Regions from separate parts of the Streptomyces laurentii genome, predicted to be linked through region 1. Evidence: riboswitches for the same ligand, from Rfam matches in the RefSeq annotation. Region 1 holds a riboswitch; the other holds the start of a gene.
What was found. Region 1 has a riboswitch for S-adenosylmethionine ahead of ABZ693_RS09285 (aminotransferase class V-fold PLP-dependent enzyme). Riboswitches for the same ligand answer to the same signal wherever they lie in the genome.
Positions count from the first base shown of each region.

Region 1 (7,189 bases):
GATCACCGGCGACAAGCGCGAGCACCACATCTCGCAGCGCCCGCGCAACGCGCCGACGCGCACCGCGTTCGGCGTCGCGTGGATCACCGCGTACATGATCATGCTGGTCGGTGGTGGAAACGACCTCTGGGCCACCCACTTCCACCTGTCGATCAACGCGATCACCTGGTTCGTCCGGATCTTCTTCTTCCTCGGACCGGTCATCGCCTTCGTCATCACCAAGCGGATCTGCCTCGGCCTGCAGCGCCGGGACAAGGACAAGGTGCTGCACGGACGCGAGTCCGGCATCATCAAGCGCCTGCCGCACGGTGAGTTCGTCGAGGTCCACCAGCCGCTCAGCCAGGGCGAGCGCTACAAGCTCACCGCCCACGAGCAGTACGACGCCGCCGCGCTGCCGCCGGCCGTCGACGAGAACGGCGTGGAGCGCAAGGTCGGCCGCATGGAGAAGCTCCGGGTCAAGCTCAACCGGGGTTACTACGGCGCGGACAGCCAGATCGCCAAGCCCACGGCGGAGGAGTTCAAGGAGATCGAGAGCGGCCACGGCCACCACTGATCCCGTAAGACTCCCGACCCCCGGGGCCTGAGCCCCGGACGCAAGGTCGCCACGGTGAGAGCCCCGTCCATTCGATGGACGGGGCTCTTTGCCATGCCCGCGGATCGATAGGGTGGAGACCGTCCGAACCCATACGCACGCACGTACACAGGAGCGACCATGAGCGCTGTGAACCCCGCTGGAGGCGACATCGCGGCGGGCCGCTCCTGGCCCGTCCTGCTGAACGGCCTGCTCGACGGCCGTGATCTGTCCGCCGACGAGACGGCCTGGGCGATGGACCTGATCATGCGCGGCGAGGCGACCGACGCGCAGATCGCCGGCTTCATGGTGGCGCTGCGGGCCAAGGGCGAGACGGTCCAGGAGATCAGCGGTCTCGTCCGGACCATGTACGCGCACGCCAACGTCATCGAGGTGCCCGGGCCGGCCGTCGACATCGTCGGCACCGGCGGCGACGGCGCCAAGACGGTCAACATCTCCACGATGTCGTCGATCGTGGTCGCCGGCACCGGGGTCAAGGTCGTCAAGCACGGCAACCGGGCCGCGTCCTCCGCCTCCGGCTCCTCCGACGTCCTGGAGAAGCTCGGCATCAATCTGAACCTGACACCGCGCCGGGTCGCCGAGGTGGCCGAGGAAGCCGGCATCACCATCTGCTTCGCGGTGCGGTTCCACCCCTCGCTGCGGCATGTCGCGGCGGCCCGCGGCCAGCTCGGCATCCGCACCACCTTCAACGTGCTCGGCCCGCTGACCAACCCGGCGCAGGTCCGCGCCCAGGCGGTCGGCGTCGCCGACCCCCGGATGGCGCCGATCGTGGCCGGGGTGCTCGCCGAACGCGGCAACTCCGCGCTGGTCTTCCGCGGCGACGACGGCCTGGACGAGCTGACCACCACCGCCACCTCCCGGGTGTGGGTGGTCCGCGACGGGGCCGTCACCGAGGAGCGCTTCGACCCGCGCGACGTCGGCATCGAGCTGGTGCCGCTGGAGGCGCTGCGCGGCGCCGACGCCTCGTTCAACGCCGACGTCGCCCGCCGGGTGCTGGCCGGCGAGACCGGTCCGGTCCGCGACGCGGTGCTGCTCAACTCGGCTGCGGCGCTGGTCGCCCTGGAGCCGGGCGAGGGCACGCTGGCGGAGCGGCTGCGGGCCGGCATGGACCGGGCGGCCGAGTCCATCGACTCGGGGGCCGCCCGGCGGACCCTGGAGCGCTGGGTGGCCGCCAGCAACGCCTGAGCGGCCGTCGGCCGTCCACGCCGTACGCCTGAGCGGCCGTTCGCCGCAGGTCGGCGCGACCCCGTCCCGGATGCCGGGACGGGGTTGCGCCGTTTCGATCGACTGGCATAGGTTCTTCGGCAGGTCATGAGTGACAGCGACAAAGCCCCGGCTGGCTGTCCGGCAACCCTCCGTCCGTGGCGGGGTGCCCCGGGTGAAGACCAGGCCGTACGAGCAGAAGCCGACGGCAAGCGCGGACCCCTGTGCACCACCCTGGGGTCCTTGGTCCTCCAGGGAGCGGTGTCTCGTGAGCCAGCGAATGCGCTAGGGCTGTTTTCGGCCCCTTCCTTTCATTCGACACCCGTCCGCAGTACACGTGTTCGTACTGTCGTCGCACGGGCCTTCGCGCACCCCTTTTCTCCCGGGAGACACCGTCATGTCCGCATACCCGCACACCGCCGTGACCGACTCCGACGCCCTCTGCGACGTCCCGCTGCCGGTCCTCGGCCGCGATGTCACCGTGCCCCTCGCCGACGGCGGCGAGATCACCTACGCCGCGCTCGACTACGCGGCCAGCGCCCCGGCGCTCCAGCGGGTCTGGGACGACGTCGCCGCGTACGCCCCCTACTACGGCAGCGTCCACCGCGGCGCCGGATACCTGTCCCAGCTGTCCACCGACCTGTTCGAGAACAGCCGCGCCGAGATCGCCCGCTTCCTCGACTGCCGGCCCGCCGACCAGGTCGTCTTCACCCGCTCCACCACCGACTCGCTCAACCTGCTGGCGCACGTGCTGCCCGCCGGCTGCGAGGTCTTCGTCTTCGAGACCGAGCACCACGCCGCGCTGCTGCCCTGGAGCGACGCCCGGGTCACCGTCCTCGACGCGCCCCGTGATCCCGCCCAGGCCGTCGCCACCCTGGAGCGGGCGCTCGCCGACCGGGAGCCCTACGGCCCGGCACTGGTCTGCGTGACCGGCGCGTCCAACGTCACCGGCGAACTGTGGCCGGTACGCGACCTGGCCGCCGCCGCGCACGCGCACGGTGCCCGGATCGTGCTCGACGCCGCCCAGCTGGCGCCCCACCACCCGGTCTCCGTACGGGACTTGGGCGTCGACTGGGTCGCTTTCTCCGGGCACAAGCTGTACGCGCCCTTCGGCTCCGGCGTGCTCGCCGGCCGGGCCGACTGGCTCCAGGACGCCGAGCCCTACCTGGCCGGCGGCGGCGCCTCCCGTACGGTGGCGCGCCGGGCCGACGGCGGGGTGGACGTGGAGTGGCACACCACCGTCGCCCGGCACGAGGCGGGTTCGCCCAACGTCATCGGCGCCTACGCCATCGCGTCCGCCTGCAAGGCCCTCACCGAGGCCGGTTTCGACCGGCTCGTCGCCCGCGAGCGGCAGCTGATCGCCACCCTCCGCGCGGGCCTCGCCGAGGTGCCGGCGGTGCGGGTGCTCACCCTCTTCGGCGACGACCACCCGCGCGTCGGCGTGCTGTCCTTCGTCGTCGAGGGCTGGAACAGCTCCCGGTTCGCCGCCGCGCTTTCCGCCGAATACGGCATCGGGGTGCGCGACGGCCTGTTCTGCGCCCACCCGCTGGTGCGCGCCCTGCTCGGCGGCGACCCGGCCGCGCCGGGGGAGTGCGGCGCCCCGGCGTCCTCGCTCGCCGCGATCCGGGTGAGCTTCGGCGCCGGAACCCCGGACGAGCACGTGGAGCGGTTCATCGGCGCGGTGCGCGAACTGGTCCGCCGCGGCCCGGACCGCGGTTGACGTTCACCGACCGGGTCCGGGGGGCCCTGACCGGGGCCGATGGCTCAGAGCGCAGTCACCGCGGACCCGTGTCGAATCCCCCGTACGAGTGAAGCCGGCCTCCCATGGGGGAGAGGCCGGCTTCCTCGCACCGCGGAGAACCGTGTCAGGACTCCAGACCGATGGCGAAGGCCGCGTCCAGATCGTGCTGCGAGTAGGCGCGGAAGGCGACATGCGTGTCGGTGCCCTCGACACCCTGGATCTTGGAGATCCGGCCGGGAATGACATCGGCCAGATCGTCGTGCCGCCCCACCCGGACCATGGCGATCAGGTCGTACGTACCGGTGACGGAGAAGACCTCGGTGACGCAGTCGACCGACGCGATCTCCTCGGCGATCTCCGGGATGCGGTCCACGCTGGTCTTGATGAGCACGATCGCGGTGATCACGGCTGGCTTTCTCCCTCGGTGGCCGCGGCTGGTGGCCTCACTTTAGCCCGCCCGTCACCCACCACCACCCTTGGAGGGAAGCGCTGCGCGAGCCCCTCCTTTCCTTCCATGGCGCACCCACGCGTAGGCGAACCCCAGCGCGAAGCCGATGACGTGCGCCAGATAGGCCACGCCAGGCCCCGCCCCCGCCGACCGTGCCGCCAGCCACTGGAGCGCGAACCAGAAGACCAGCACCACCCACGCCGGGAACCGCAGCGGCAGGAAGAAGAGGAACGGGAAGAGGCTGGTCACCCGCGCCCGCGGGAACAGCAGCAGGAAGGCCCCGAGCACCCCCGAGATCGCCCCCGACGCCCCCACCAGGGTCTGCCCGCTGTCCGCGTGCGCCAGCGCGTACCCGCACAGCGCGAGATAGCCGCAGACCAGGTAGAACAGGCCGAACTCGAGCGCCCCCATCCGCTCCTCGGCCATCGCACCGAACACGTACAGGAACAGCATGTTCCCGAGCAGGTGCAGCCAGCTGCCGTGCACGAACAGCGCGGTGAGGGGGGTGAGCAGGGCCTCGGGCCGCAGGGTCGCGAGGTGGGTGAGGTCGTCCGGGATCACACCCCAGTCCCGGAAGTACGCGCCCTGGGCGGCGAGCAGGGTGTCGCCGGTGCCGTACGCCGGGTTCATCCCGCCGACCGGGCTCAGCGCGAAGAGCAGCACGCAGCCGGCGATGAGGCCGTACGTGACGGTCGGGCCGCCGCGCAGGGTCCGCCACGCGCCGAGGGTCGCACCGCGCCAGTCGATCATGGGCAGATCATGGCGTAACGGGGCCCATCGGGACAGAGTGCCTCGCCGTGCCCCTGGGTACCCGTGAGGCCGTAGGGTTACGGGCAGCACCCCCGCAGTCCGACGGCGCACCGCGGGCCCGTAATGCCTCGCACGAGAAGAGGACGGCATCATGACGGTACCCCTGCCGACCGCCGACACCCGCTGGCGCTGCACCCTGTGCGGCAATCTGACCCGCTTCGACGTGACCCGCTCGTCGAAGGTCGTCGAGTACGTCCATCTGGACCTCGCCGGAGAGCCCAAGGTGGAGGAGCGCGAGGTGGTCAGTGAGACCATCGAGTCGGTCCGCTGCCGCTGGTGCAACGCGGTGGACCAGATCGAGTTGGTGGACAGGCCGGGCGCCGCTTCCTGAGAAGCGGCCGCGGCGAGGGCGAGACGCCCCGGCGAGGGCGACGACAGGGAGTGGGTGACGGGATCGTGGAGCAGCCCGCGCACGGTGATGCGCCGGCGGGATCGGCAGGCGAGGCCGCCGAGACGCTCGACCGACCGCTGCCCGAATCCGTACGGCGCAAGGTGATCGGGCTCGTCGCCGACGCCTTCGGCGGTCTGACGCTCGGCGAGCTGCCCGCCCCGCTGCGTCAGTACGCCCGGTTCACCGCGTCGCGGCGGGCCAAGTTCGCCGGGAACGCGATGGCCACCGCGCTGGCCGGCGACCCGGTGTTCCGGCAGCGGATCGGGGAGCGGATCCGGGAGGCGCAGCCCGAGCTGACCGGCGCCCTGGAGTCCGGTGCCCCGCCCGCCGCCGCCGACCCGGTCGACGTCGCCGCGGCGGCCTATGTGCTGCGCCCGGCCGGCTGGAGCAAGCTGGTGGCCGCGGCCGGCGAGGAGGCCGAGCGGGCCGACGCCGAGCGTGCCGACGAGGCCGGCCGGCGCGAGCTGGAGCGGCTGCGCGAGGAGGTCGTGGCCGCGAGGGAGCGGGCCAGGGCCGAGACCGAGCAGCTGCGCCACGACCTGGAGGCCGCCCGCAAGGAAGCGGAGTCGCTGCACCGCAAGCTGCGCAGCGCGCAGAGCGACGTGAAGCGCGGCGAGGCCGCGCTGCGCCGTGTCCAGGCCGAGACCGACGCCGCGCGCGCCGAGGCCGCCGCCCAGGTGTCGGCCGCCGAGAGCGAGACCCGGCGCCTCAAGGCCCGGCTCGGGGAGGCCGAGGCCGCCCTGGAGGCGAGCCGCCGGGCCACCCGCGAGGGGCGTTCGGTGGAGGACATGCGGCTGCGGCTGCTCCTGGACACGGTGCTCGACGCCGCCCGCGGGCTGCGCCGCGAACTGGCCCTGCCGCCCGTGTCGGTACGGCCCGCGGACACCGTGGACGCGGTGGAGCCGGGCCGGATGTCGCCGAAGGACATCGCCGCCCGCGCGCTGTCCGAGACCGACCCGGCGCTCCTGGACCAGCTGCTCGAACTCCCGCAGGCGCACCTGGTGGTGGACGGCTACAACGTCACCAAGACCGGCTATCCGACGATGCCGCTGGAGAAGCAGCGGCTGCGGCTGCTCGGCGGCCTGTCCGCGCTCGCGGCCCGTTCCGGTGCCGAGGTCACCTGTGTCTTCGACGGGGCCGAGCTGGCCGCGCCGGTGCTGCTCGCGCCGCCGCGCGGGGTGCGGGTGCTGTTCTCCAAGCCGGGGGTGACGGCCGACGAGCTGATCCGTCAGCTGGTACGGGCGGAGCCGCCGGGGCGTCCGGTGGTCGTGGTGTCCACGGACCGCGAAGTGGCCGACGGGGTGGCCGTGGTGGGTGCGCGGCCGGTCGCGTCCGCCTTGCTCCTGAAGCGGCTTTCGCGCCTCTCGTAACGTGGTGTCACTTTCTGCCCGGTACAGACCTTTTCTGATCGGCGCAGGGTCAACCCGCCTTCACAGCCTGTGTGATGTCGCTAAATAAGTTGTCGGAACCGCGAGATTTTGTCCGTCAGGATTTGAACTGATCACAAGATGGTTACTAGGGTCAGGCTTCGAACCTACGCGCGGTTGATCACTCATCCGGAGTGGACAGCGTCGGTCACCGCCTGCCGCTGACCCGTCGGGCGGCTCGAGGAAGAAGGAGCTCGCCTCCGTGGCGTCCCACCGTCGTCCCAAGCAGCCGAGCCGCGCCCGCGTGACCGTGCTCACCGTGACCGCCGCAGCCGCGGTCGCGCTCACCGCCCAGACCGCGGCCCAGGCGGCCCCGAAGCCGAAGATCGACGACGTCAAGTCGAAGGTCGACAAGCTGTATCACGAGGCCGAGGAGGCCACGGAGCAGTCGAGTCTCGCCGGCGAGCGCCGCGGGAAGCTCCAGAAGGAGATCAGCAATCTCCAGGACAAGGTCGCCCGCGGCCAGGACGAGCTGAACACCCTGCGCGACAGCATCGGCGCGGTCGCCAGCGCCCAGTACCGCTCCGGCGGCATCGACCCGGCGCTCCAGCTCTTCCTCTCCGCGGACCCGGACACC
Region 1 is NZ_JBEYHT010000010.1:80,076-87,264, forward strand. Features, by position in the region: gene qcrB (cytochrome bc1 complex cytochrome b subunit) at 1-553, shown strand, start outside; gene trpD (anthranilate phosphoribosyltransferase) at 713-1,777, shown strand; SAM riboswitch class IV at 1,900-2,016, shown strand; gene ABZ693_RS09285 (aminotransferase class V-fold PLP-dependent enzyme) at 2,193-3,515, shown strand; gene ABZ693_RS09290 (Lrp/AsnC family transcriptional regulator) at 3,661-3,942, opposite strand; gene ABZ693_RS09295 (rhomboid family intramembrane serine protease) at 3,997-4,734, opposite strand; gene ABZ693_RS09300 (hypothetical protein) at 4,886-5,125, shown strand; gene ABZ693_RS09305 (NYN domain-containing protein) at 5,191-6,555, shown strand; gene ABZ693_RS09310 (C40 family peptidase) at 6,815-7,189, shown strand, end outside.

Region 2 (7,189 bases), on a different contig from region 1:
ACGAACCCCTAAGGGGCGGTCAGCTCACCTCAGCAGCCGCCGGCGACCGCCGGAATGATCGAGATTCCGGCGCCGTCCGGCGTCGCCGTCTCCAGGCCCTGCTCGAAGCGCACGTCGTCGTCGTTCACGTACACGTTGACGAAGCGGCGCAGCTTGCCCTGGTCGTCCAGGACGCGGGCGGCGATGCCGGTGTGGTTCTTCTCCAGGTCGGCGATGACCTCGGCGAGGGTGGTGCCCTCCGCCGGGACCTGGGACTCGCCACCGGTGTAGGTGCGGAGGATGGTGGGGATGCGGACGTTCACGGCCATGGGTTCACGGACCTTTCGGCGGGGAAGGCGGGAAGGCGGGAAGACAGAGGAGAGGTACGGGGGAATCCGGTAGGGACGGGACGCGGTACGGGGCTCAGTGAGCCAGGCCGGCGGCCCGGAAGGCGTCGAGGCTCGGCCGGATGGTAGCCGTCGCCTGCGAGGTCTCGGCCACCGCGTCCAGCGTCTTGAGCCCGTCCCCCGTGTTGAGGACGACGGTCGTCAGGCTCGGGTCGATGAGCCCGCTCTCCACCAACTTCCGCGCCACGCCCACGGTCACGCCTCCCGCCGTCTCGGCGAAGATGCCCTCGGTACGGGCGAGCAGCCGGATGGCGTCGACGATCTGCTCGTCGGTCACGTCCTCCACGGCGCCGCCGGTGCGGCGGGCGATGTCGAGGACGTACGGGCCGTCGGCCGGGTTGCCGATGGCCAGGGACTTGGCGATGGTGTCCGGCTTCTGCGGGCGGACCACGTCGTGCCCGGCCTTGAAGGCGGTGGAGACCGGGGAGCAGCCCTCGGCCTGGGCGCCGAAGATCTTGTACGGCTTGTCCTCGACCAGACCGAGCTTGATCAGCTCGCGCAGCCCCTTGTCGATCTTCGTGAGCTGCGAGCCGGACGCGATCGGGACGACGAGCTGGTCCGGGAGCACCCAGCCGAGCTGCTCGCAGATCTCGTACGCCAGGGTCTTGGAGCCCTCGCCGTAGTACGGGCGGAGGTTGACGTTCACGAAGCCCCAGCCCTCGCCGAGCGGGTCGCCGATGAGCTCCGAACAGAAGCGGTTGACGTCGTCGTAGTTGCCCTCGATGGCGACGAGGTCGCCCCCGTAGACACCGGCCATGACGACCTTGCCCTGCTCCAGGTCGTGCGGGATGAACACGCAGGAGCGGAAGCCGGCCCGGGCGGCCGCGGCGCCGACGGCGCCGGCCAGGTTGCCGGTGGAGGAGCAGGACAGGGTGGTGAAGCCGAAGGCGCGGGCGGCCTCGATGGCCTGGGCGACGACGCGGTCCTTGAAGGAGTGGGTCGGGTTGCCGGAGTCGTCCTTCACGAACAGCTTGCCGGGCTCGACGCCGAGTTCGCGGGCCAGGTTGTCGGCCTTGACGAGCGGGGTCCAGCCGGGGTTCAGATTGGGCTTCCCGGCCACGTCGGCGGGGACGGGCAGCAGCGGGGCGTAGCGCCAGATGTTGGCGGGACCGGCCTCGATACGGGCGCGCAGCGCCTCGGGGTCCCCGGCCGGCAGGTCGTAGGCGACTTCGAGGGGGCCGAAACAGAGTTCGCAGGCGAAGACCGGGCCGAGCGGGACGGTCTGGCCGCATTCCCGGCAGGAAAGGCCGGACGCGGGACCGAGGTCGACCGGGCCGCCGGCGGCGGAAGCGGGGGCGGAACCAGAGGCGCCGGCGGAAGCGGAATGGGTGGTGGGTGCAACCGTCTGTGAAGCCATGGCAGGCGAGGCCCTTTCTCCTCATCTTCCTCACGACGCATTTCGCCATGAGACGGATTTGGCACCTTCCCAAGCCGGGGACCTCGCGCGAACGAGAACCGACTGGAGGGTTGCCGGGGCTTCAACGGGCCGTGTCCCTCTGCCCCTCTGGATGAGCGGTATTCGATTGTGAAACGCGGCCGGCACCCCGACATGCACCGGGCGGCTGCGTTGTTCAAGACTGTAACCGAAGCCTTCGAAGCCGGAGACGGGCGTCCGATCCGCGAGATGGAGATCATGTTGCTGGAAGAAGTGGAACGCTGGCTGGCCCGGCGGTCCTGGTCGGTGGCCGACCGCCCGCTGGAGCGGATCCTCGCGGCCAAGCGGGGCACGAAGGTCAGTGTCGTGCTGCCCGCGCTGAACGAGGAGGCGACGGTCGGCGCGATCGTCTCGGTGATCCGCCGCGAGCTGATGTCCGAGGCGGTGCCGCTGGTGGACGAGCTGGTGGTGATCGACTCGGGCTCCACCGACCGTACGGCGGAGGTGGCCGCGGCGGCCGGGGCGCGGGTGGTGGCGCGCGACGCGATACTGCCGCGCATACCGGCGGTGCCCGGCAAGGGCGAGGTCCTGTGGCGGTCACTGATGGTGACGAGCGGCGACGTGATCTGCTTCGTGGACGCCGACCTGAAGGACTTCTCGGCGGACTTCGTCTCGGGGATCGTGGGGCCGCTGCTCACCGACGCCGACGTGGCGTTCGTGAAGGCGATGTACGACCGTCCGCTCGGCGACGCCCCGGGCCAGGGCGGCCGGGTGACGGAGCTGGTGGCACGGCCGTTGCTGAACCTGCACTGGCCGCGGCTGGCCGGGGTCGTGCAGCCGCTGGGCGGCGAGTACGCGGCGCGGCGGTCGCTGCTCGAACGGCTGCCGTTCCCGGTCGGTTACGGGGTGGAGCTGGGCCTGCTGGTGGACGCGCTGCACACGGTGGGCCTGGACGCGCTCGCGCAGGTCGACGTGGGCGTGCGCAAGCACCGGCACCAGGACGGGCGGGCCCTCGGCCGGATGGCCGCGGCGATCTACCGGACCGCTCAACTCAGGCTCTCCCGGGGCCACTTGGTTCGGCCGCGGCTCACGCAGTTCGAGCGCGGCGAGGACGGGTTCGTACCGCGGACGTACGCGGTGGACACGGAGGAGCGGCCGCCGATGGCGGAGATCGAGGAGTACGCGGAGCGGCGCGACGTGGCCTGACCGGGGAAGGTGACCGAACGTGACGATCCCGGCCCCGAATCCGTACGTTTGAGCGTTTAGCGGACGGGCTAGGTTCGCCATATGGCTTCCGTACTCGTGGCATCGAACCGCGGCCCGGTCTCGTACACCGTGCGGGAGGACGGATCGCTGGCCGCCCGGCGGGGCGGCGGGGGGCTCGTGTCGGGACTTTCCGCGCTGTCCGGCGGCTCCGGCGGGGATTCCCGGGCCGTGGACAGCCTGTGGGTGTGCGCGGCGCTCGGTGACGGCGACCGCGAGGCGGTGCGGCGCGGGGGCGCGGAGCCGGGCGTACGGATGCTGGACATCGACCCGGACGTGTACGACGACGCGTACAACGGGATCGCGAACTCGGTGCTGTGGTTCCTCCACCACCACCTCTACGACATCCCGCGCGAGCCCGTCTTCGACGCCGCCTTCCGCCGCCGCTGGGCCGCGTACCGCGCCTACAACCGGGCCTTCGCCGAGGCCCTGGCGGAGGCCGCCGACGAGGGCGCCGCGGTGCTCGTACAGGACTACCATCTCGCCCTGGTTCCCGGGCAGTTGAGGGCGCTGCGCCCTGATCTGCGGATCGGGCACTTCACGCACACGCCATGGGCGGCGCCGGAGTATCTGCGGATGCTGCCGGAGGACGCCCACGAGGAGCTGGTGGAGGGCCTGCTCGGCGCGGACGAGGTGGGCTTCCACACCCGGGCGTGGGCCGCCGCGTTCCTGGCCGATCCGCTGGTGGAGCGCACGATCGGGGAGACCCGGGTACGGGTGCACCCGCTCGGCGTGGACGGCGACGAACTGCGCGCGCTCGCGCACCGGCCGGAGGTGGACGCGCGGCTCGCCCGGCTGCGGGAGGAGGCCGGCGCGGACCGGAAGACCATCGTCCGGGTGGACCGCACCGAACTCTCCAAGAACATCCTGCGCGGCCTGCTCGCCTACCGCGAACTGCTCACCGCCCACCCCGAATGGCGCGGCCGGGTGGTCCACCTCGCCTCCGCCTACCCCTCCCGCCAGGACCTGGAGGTCTACCGCGCGTACACCGCCGCCGTCGCCGAACTCGCGGACCGGATCAACGAGGAGTTCGGCACCCCGGACTGGCGGCCGGTCCTGGTCTCCGTCGAGGACGACTTCACCCGCTCCCTCGCCGCCTACCGGCTCGCGGACGTGGCCCTGGTCAACCCGGTGCGGGACGGCATGAACCTGGTCGCCAAGGAGATCCCGGTGGTCTCCGACGAGGGCTGCGCGCTGGTGCTGTCCACGGAGGCGGGCGCGTACGAGGAGCTGCGCGCCGACGCGTTGGCCGTCAACCCGTACGACGTGACTGCGACCGCCGAGGCCCTCCACGAGGCCCTCTCGATGCCGGCGGCGGAACGCGCCGACCGCACCAAGCACCTCGCCGACGCCGCCACGAACCACCCGCCCCAGCGCTGGTTCCGTGCCCAACTGGACGCGCTGCGAGGCTAGTCGCCCTTCCCGCTCGCCGCTCGTCTCCCTCGTGCCGGGACCGGAGTGATCCACCGTGACCGGAAGGCGGCTCAGGGGGACGAGCGCACCCGAATCGGCTGGTATCACTGAGGCATGCATGAAGAGACCGCACGCTCCGCGATCGACACATTCATCTCCGCGTTCAACGCCTCGGACGACACCTATGTGACCGTCCTGCTCTCCGAGGCCCTGACCTCGGACGTGGTCTTCTGGGGACCGTTGGGTCGCAGCGAGGGAATCGCGGCGGTCGAGCGGTTCGTGCGGGACATCCGGAGCCACCCGGCGGGGACGGGCACGATGGTGCGCTGCTCGGCGGTGGACATGCCCGACGAATGGGCCCGGTACCAGTGGGTCTTCACCACGCCCGCCGGCGGCCCCCGCCTGGCGGGAACGGACGTCGTCCATCTGCGGCGGAGCCTCATCGACCAGATCATCGTCTTCGCCGGGGAGATCGAGCCGTCCGCCTCCTGAGTCGTCCTGGGACTTCCTAGTCGCTCTGCTCCTCGGCCTTCTCCTCGATCGCGCGGGCCAGGGCCGCGAGGAAGTCGACCAGGGCGGCCGGACCCGCGACCGTGAGGTCGGCGCGTTCGGCGAGGTCGGGGACGGCGGCGGATTCGGCGGCCGAGCAGACCAGGACGCCGGGCAGGCCCTCGGAGCGGAGCTTCTCGACGGCGGTGTACGCGGGGATGTCGCCCAGGTCGTCGCCCGCGTACAGGACGGAGGCGGCGCCGGTCTCGTGGAGGTACGCGGCGAGGGCGAGGCCCTTGTCCATGCCCGGCGGGCGCAGTTCCAGGACCAGCCGGCCCGGTTCGAGAACGAGGCCGTGGGCGGCGGCGAGGTCGCCGAGCGGGCCCTTCAGGGCCTCGAACGCGCCCTCCGGGTCGTCGGCGCGGCGGGTGTGGACGGCCAGCGCGCGGCCCTTCTCCTCGATCCAGGTGCCGGGCCAGGCACCGATCCGGTCGAGGAAGCCGGGCAGCTCGGCCCGGACGGTCGCGACACCCGGGTGCGGGGCGGCGGCCCGCACGGTGCCGGTGACGGCGTCCCAGCGCTCGGCGCCGTAGTGGCCGAGGACGACGAGGTGTTCCAGGCCGGGGACGCCGGCGAAGCCGCCGTACCGGACCGCCACGCCCGCGGGCCGGCCGGTGACGACGGCGACGGAGGCGACGTGCGGGGCGAGGGCGGCGAGCGCGGGGACGGCGCCGGGGTGCGCGCGGGCCCGTTCGGGGTCGGGCACGATCTCGGCGAGGGTGCCGTCGAAGTCGAGGGCCACGACGGCCTTCCCGGGGCGGGCGAGGAGCGCGGCGAGTCCGTCGCGGCCGGCGGCGGTGGTCGGATGCGGAAGGCTGCTGACCATGCGCACGACCCTACCGAGCCGCGGCCGTCCCGTCAGCGGCTGGGAACCGGACGATCCGCGGCGTGCGGCCGGACGTCACCCGGCGGACGCGGGGCCGCACCGGCCGGACGCGGGCACCGCGGCCGTCGCCACGCTCGCCGCCAGGGCCGCCGCCAGGGCCGTCGCGGGGGCCGTCACCAGGTCCGTCCGTCACCTGCGGGATTCGCGTGCGGCGCGGACCCGGCGGAGCCGGTTGACGGTCACCGGGTCGTGGGCGAGGGCGCGCGGGTCGTCGAGGAGGGCGTTGAGCAGCTGGTAGTAGCGGGTGGCGGAGAGGCCGAGCTGCTCGCGGACGGCGCGTTCCTTGGCGCCGGGGCCGGGCCAGGAGCGGCGTTCCAGGGCGAGGACGGCCTGCTCGCGCTCGCCCAGCTCGCCGAAATCGGTGGTCATAGAGACCAACTTATTCCGCCCCGGGGCCGGCGTCCGCCCCGCCCGTCGCCGCGGTGGCACATTGCCCCGCGGCGCGGGGCGCTGCTATGCACGGGGTGCCGGTCACCGACCGGCACCGCAGCAGGACCGGAACCGAGGAGTCGCCCCGCATGTCCCGTACCCCCGCCGCCCGCACCTCCGTCGAGATAGCCACCCAGCCCGCCTCCTGGCGCCGAGCCGCCGAGGCCGCGGCCGGTTTCGAGGGGCTGCCGAAGCCCGGTGAACGGGTCGCCGTCACCGGCTGCGGCACCTCCTGGTTCATGGCGCAGGCCTACGCCGCGCTGCGCGAGGCCGCCGGACAGGGCGAGACGGACGCCTTCGCCTCCTCGGAGTTCCCGGCGGGCCGCACGTACGACCGGGTGGTGGCCATCACCCGGTCCGGCACCACCACCGAGGTCCTCGACCTGCTGGAGCGGCTGCGCGGCCGGGTGCCGGCCACGGTGCTCACCGCCGACCCGAAGACCCCGGTCATGGACGCGGCCGACGCCGTCGCGGTGCTGGACTGGGCGGACGAGGAGTCCGTGGTCCAGACCCGGTTCGCCACCACGGCGCTCGCCTTCCTGCGCGCCGGGCTCGGTTCGCTGACCGGTCTGAAGTCAGTGGAGGAGGCCGCCGTCGACGCCGAGCTGGCGCTCACCGAGCCGCTGCCGGAGGCGGCGCCGGCCGCCGAGCAGTGGACGTTCCTGGGACGCGGCTGGACGTACGGCCTCGCGCTGGAGGCCGCGCTGAAGATGCGCGAGGCGGCCGGGGCGTGGACCGAGGCGTACCCGGCGATGGAGTACCGCCACGGCCCCATCGCGATCACCGGCCCCGGCCGGGTGACCTGGGTCTTCGGCGAGCTGCCGGAGGGCCTCGCGGGCGATGTCGCCCGGGTCGGCGGCACCCTGGTCTCCCGGCCCGGCACCGATC
Region 2 is NZ_JBEYHT010000007.1:22,843-30,031, reverse strand. Features, by position in the region: gene ABZ693_RS06530 (MoaD/ThiS family protein) at 30-308, opposite strand; gene thrC (threonine synthase) at 403-1,743, opposite strand; SAM riboswitch class I at 1,762-1,901, opposite strand; gene ABZ693_RS06520 (glucosyl-3-phosphoglycerate synthase) at 2,023-2,967, shown strand; gene ABZ693_RS06515 (alpha,alpha-trehalose-phosphate synthase (UDP-forming)) at 3,049-4,437, shown strand; gene ABZ693_RS06510 (nuclear transport factor 2 family protein) at 4,552-4,929, shown strand; gene otsB (trehalose-phosphatase) at 4,946-5,812, opposite strand; gene ABZ693_RS06500 (DUF3263 domain-containing protein) at 6,002-6,241, opposite strand; gene ABZ693_RS06495 (SIS domain-containing protein) at 6,391-7,189, shown strand, end outside.
Region 2: another riboswitch for S-adenosylmethionine. It lies ahead of thrC (threonine synthase); the one in region 1 lies ahead of ABZ693_RS09285 (aminotransferase class V-fold PLP-dependent enzyme).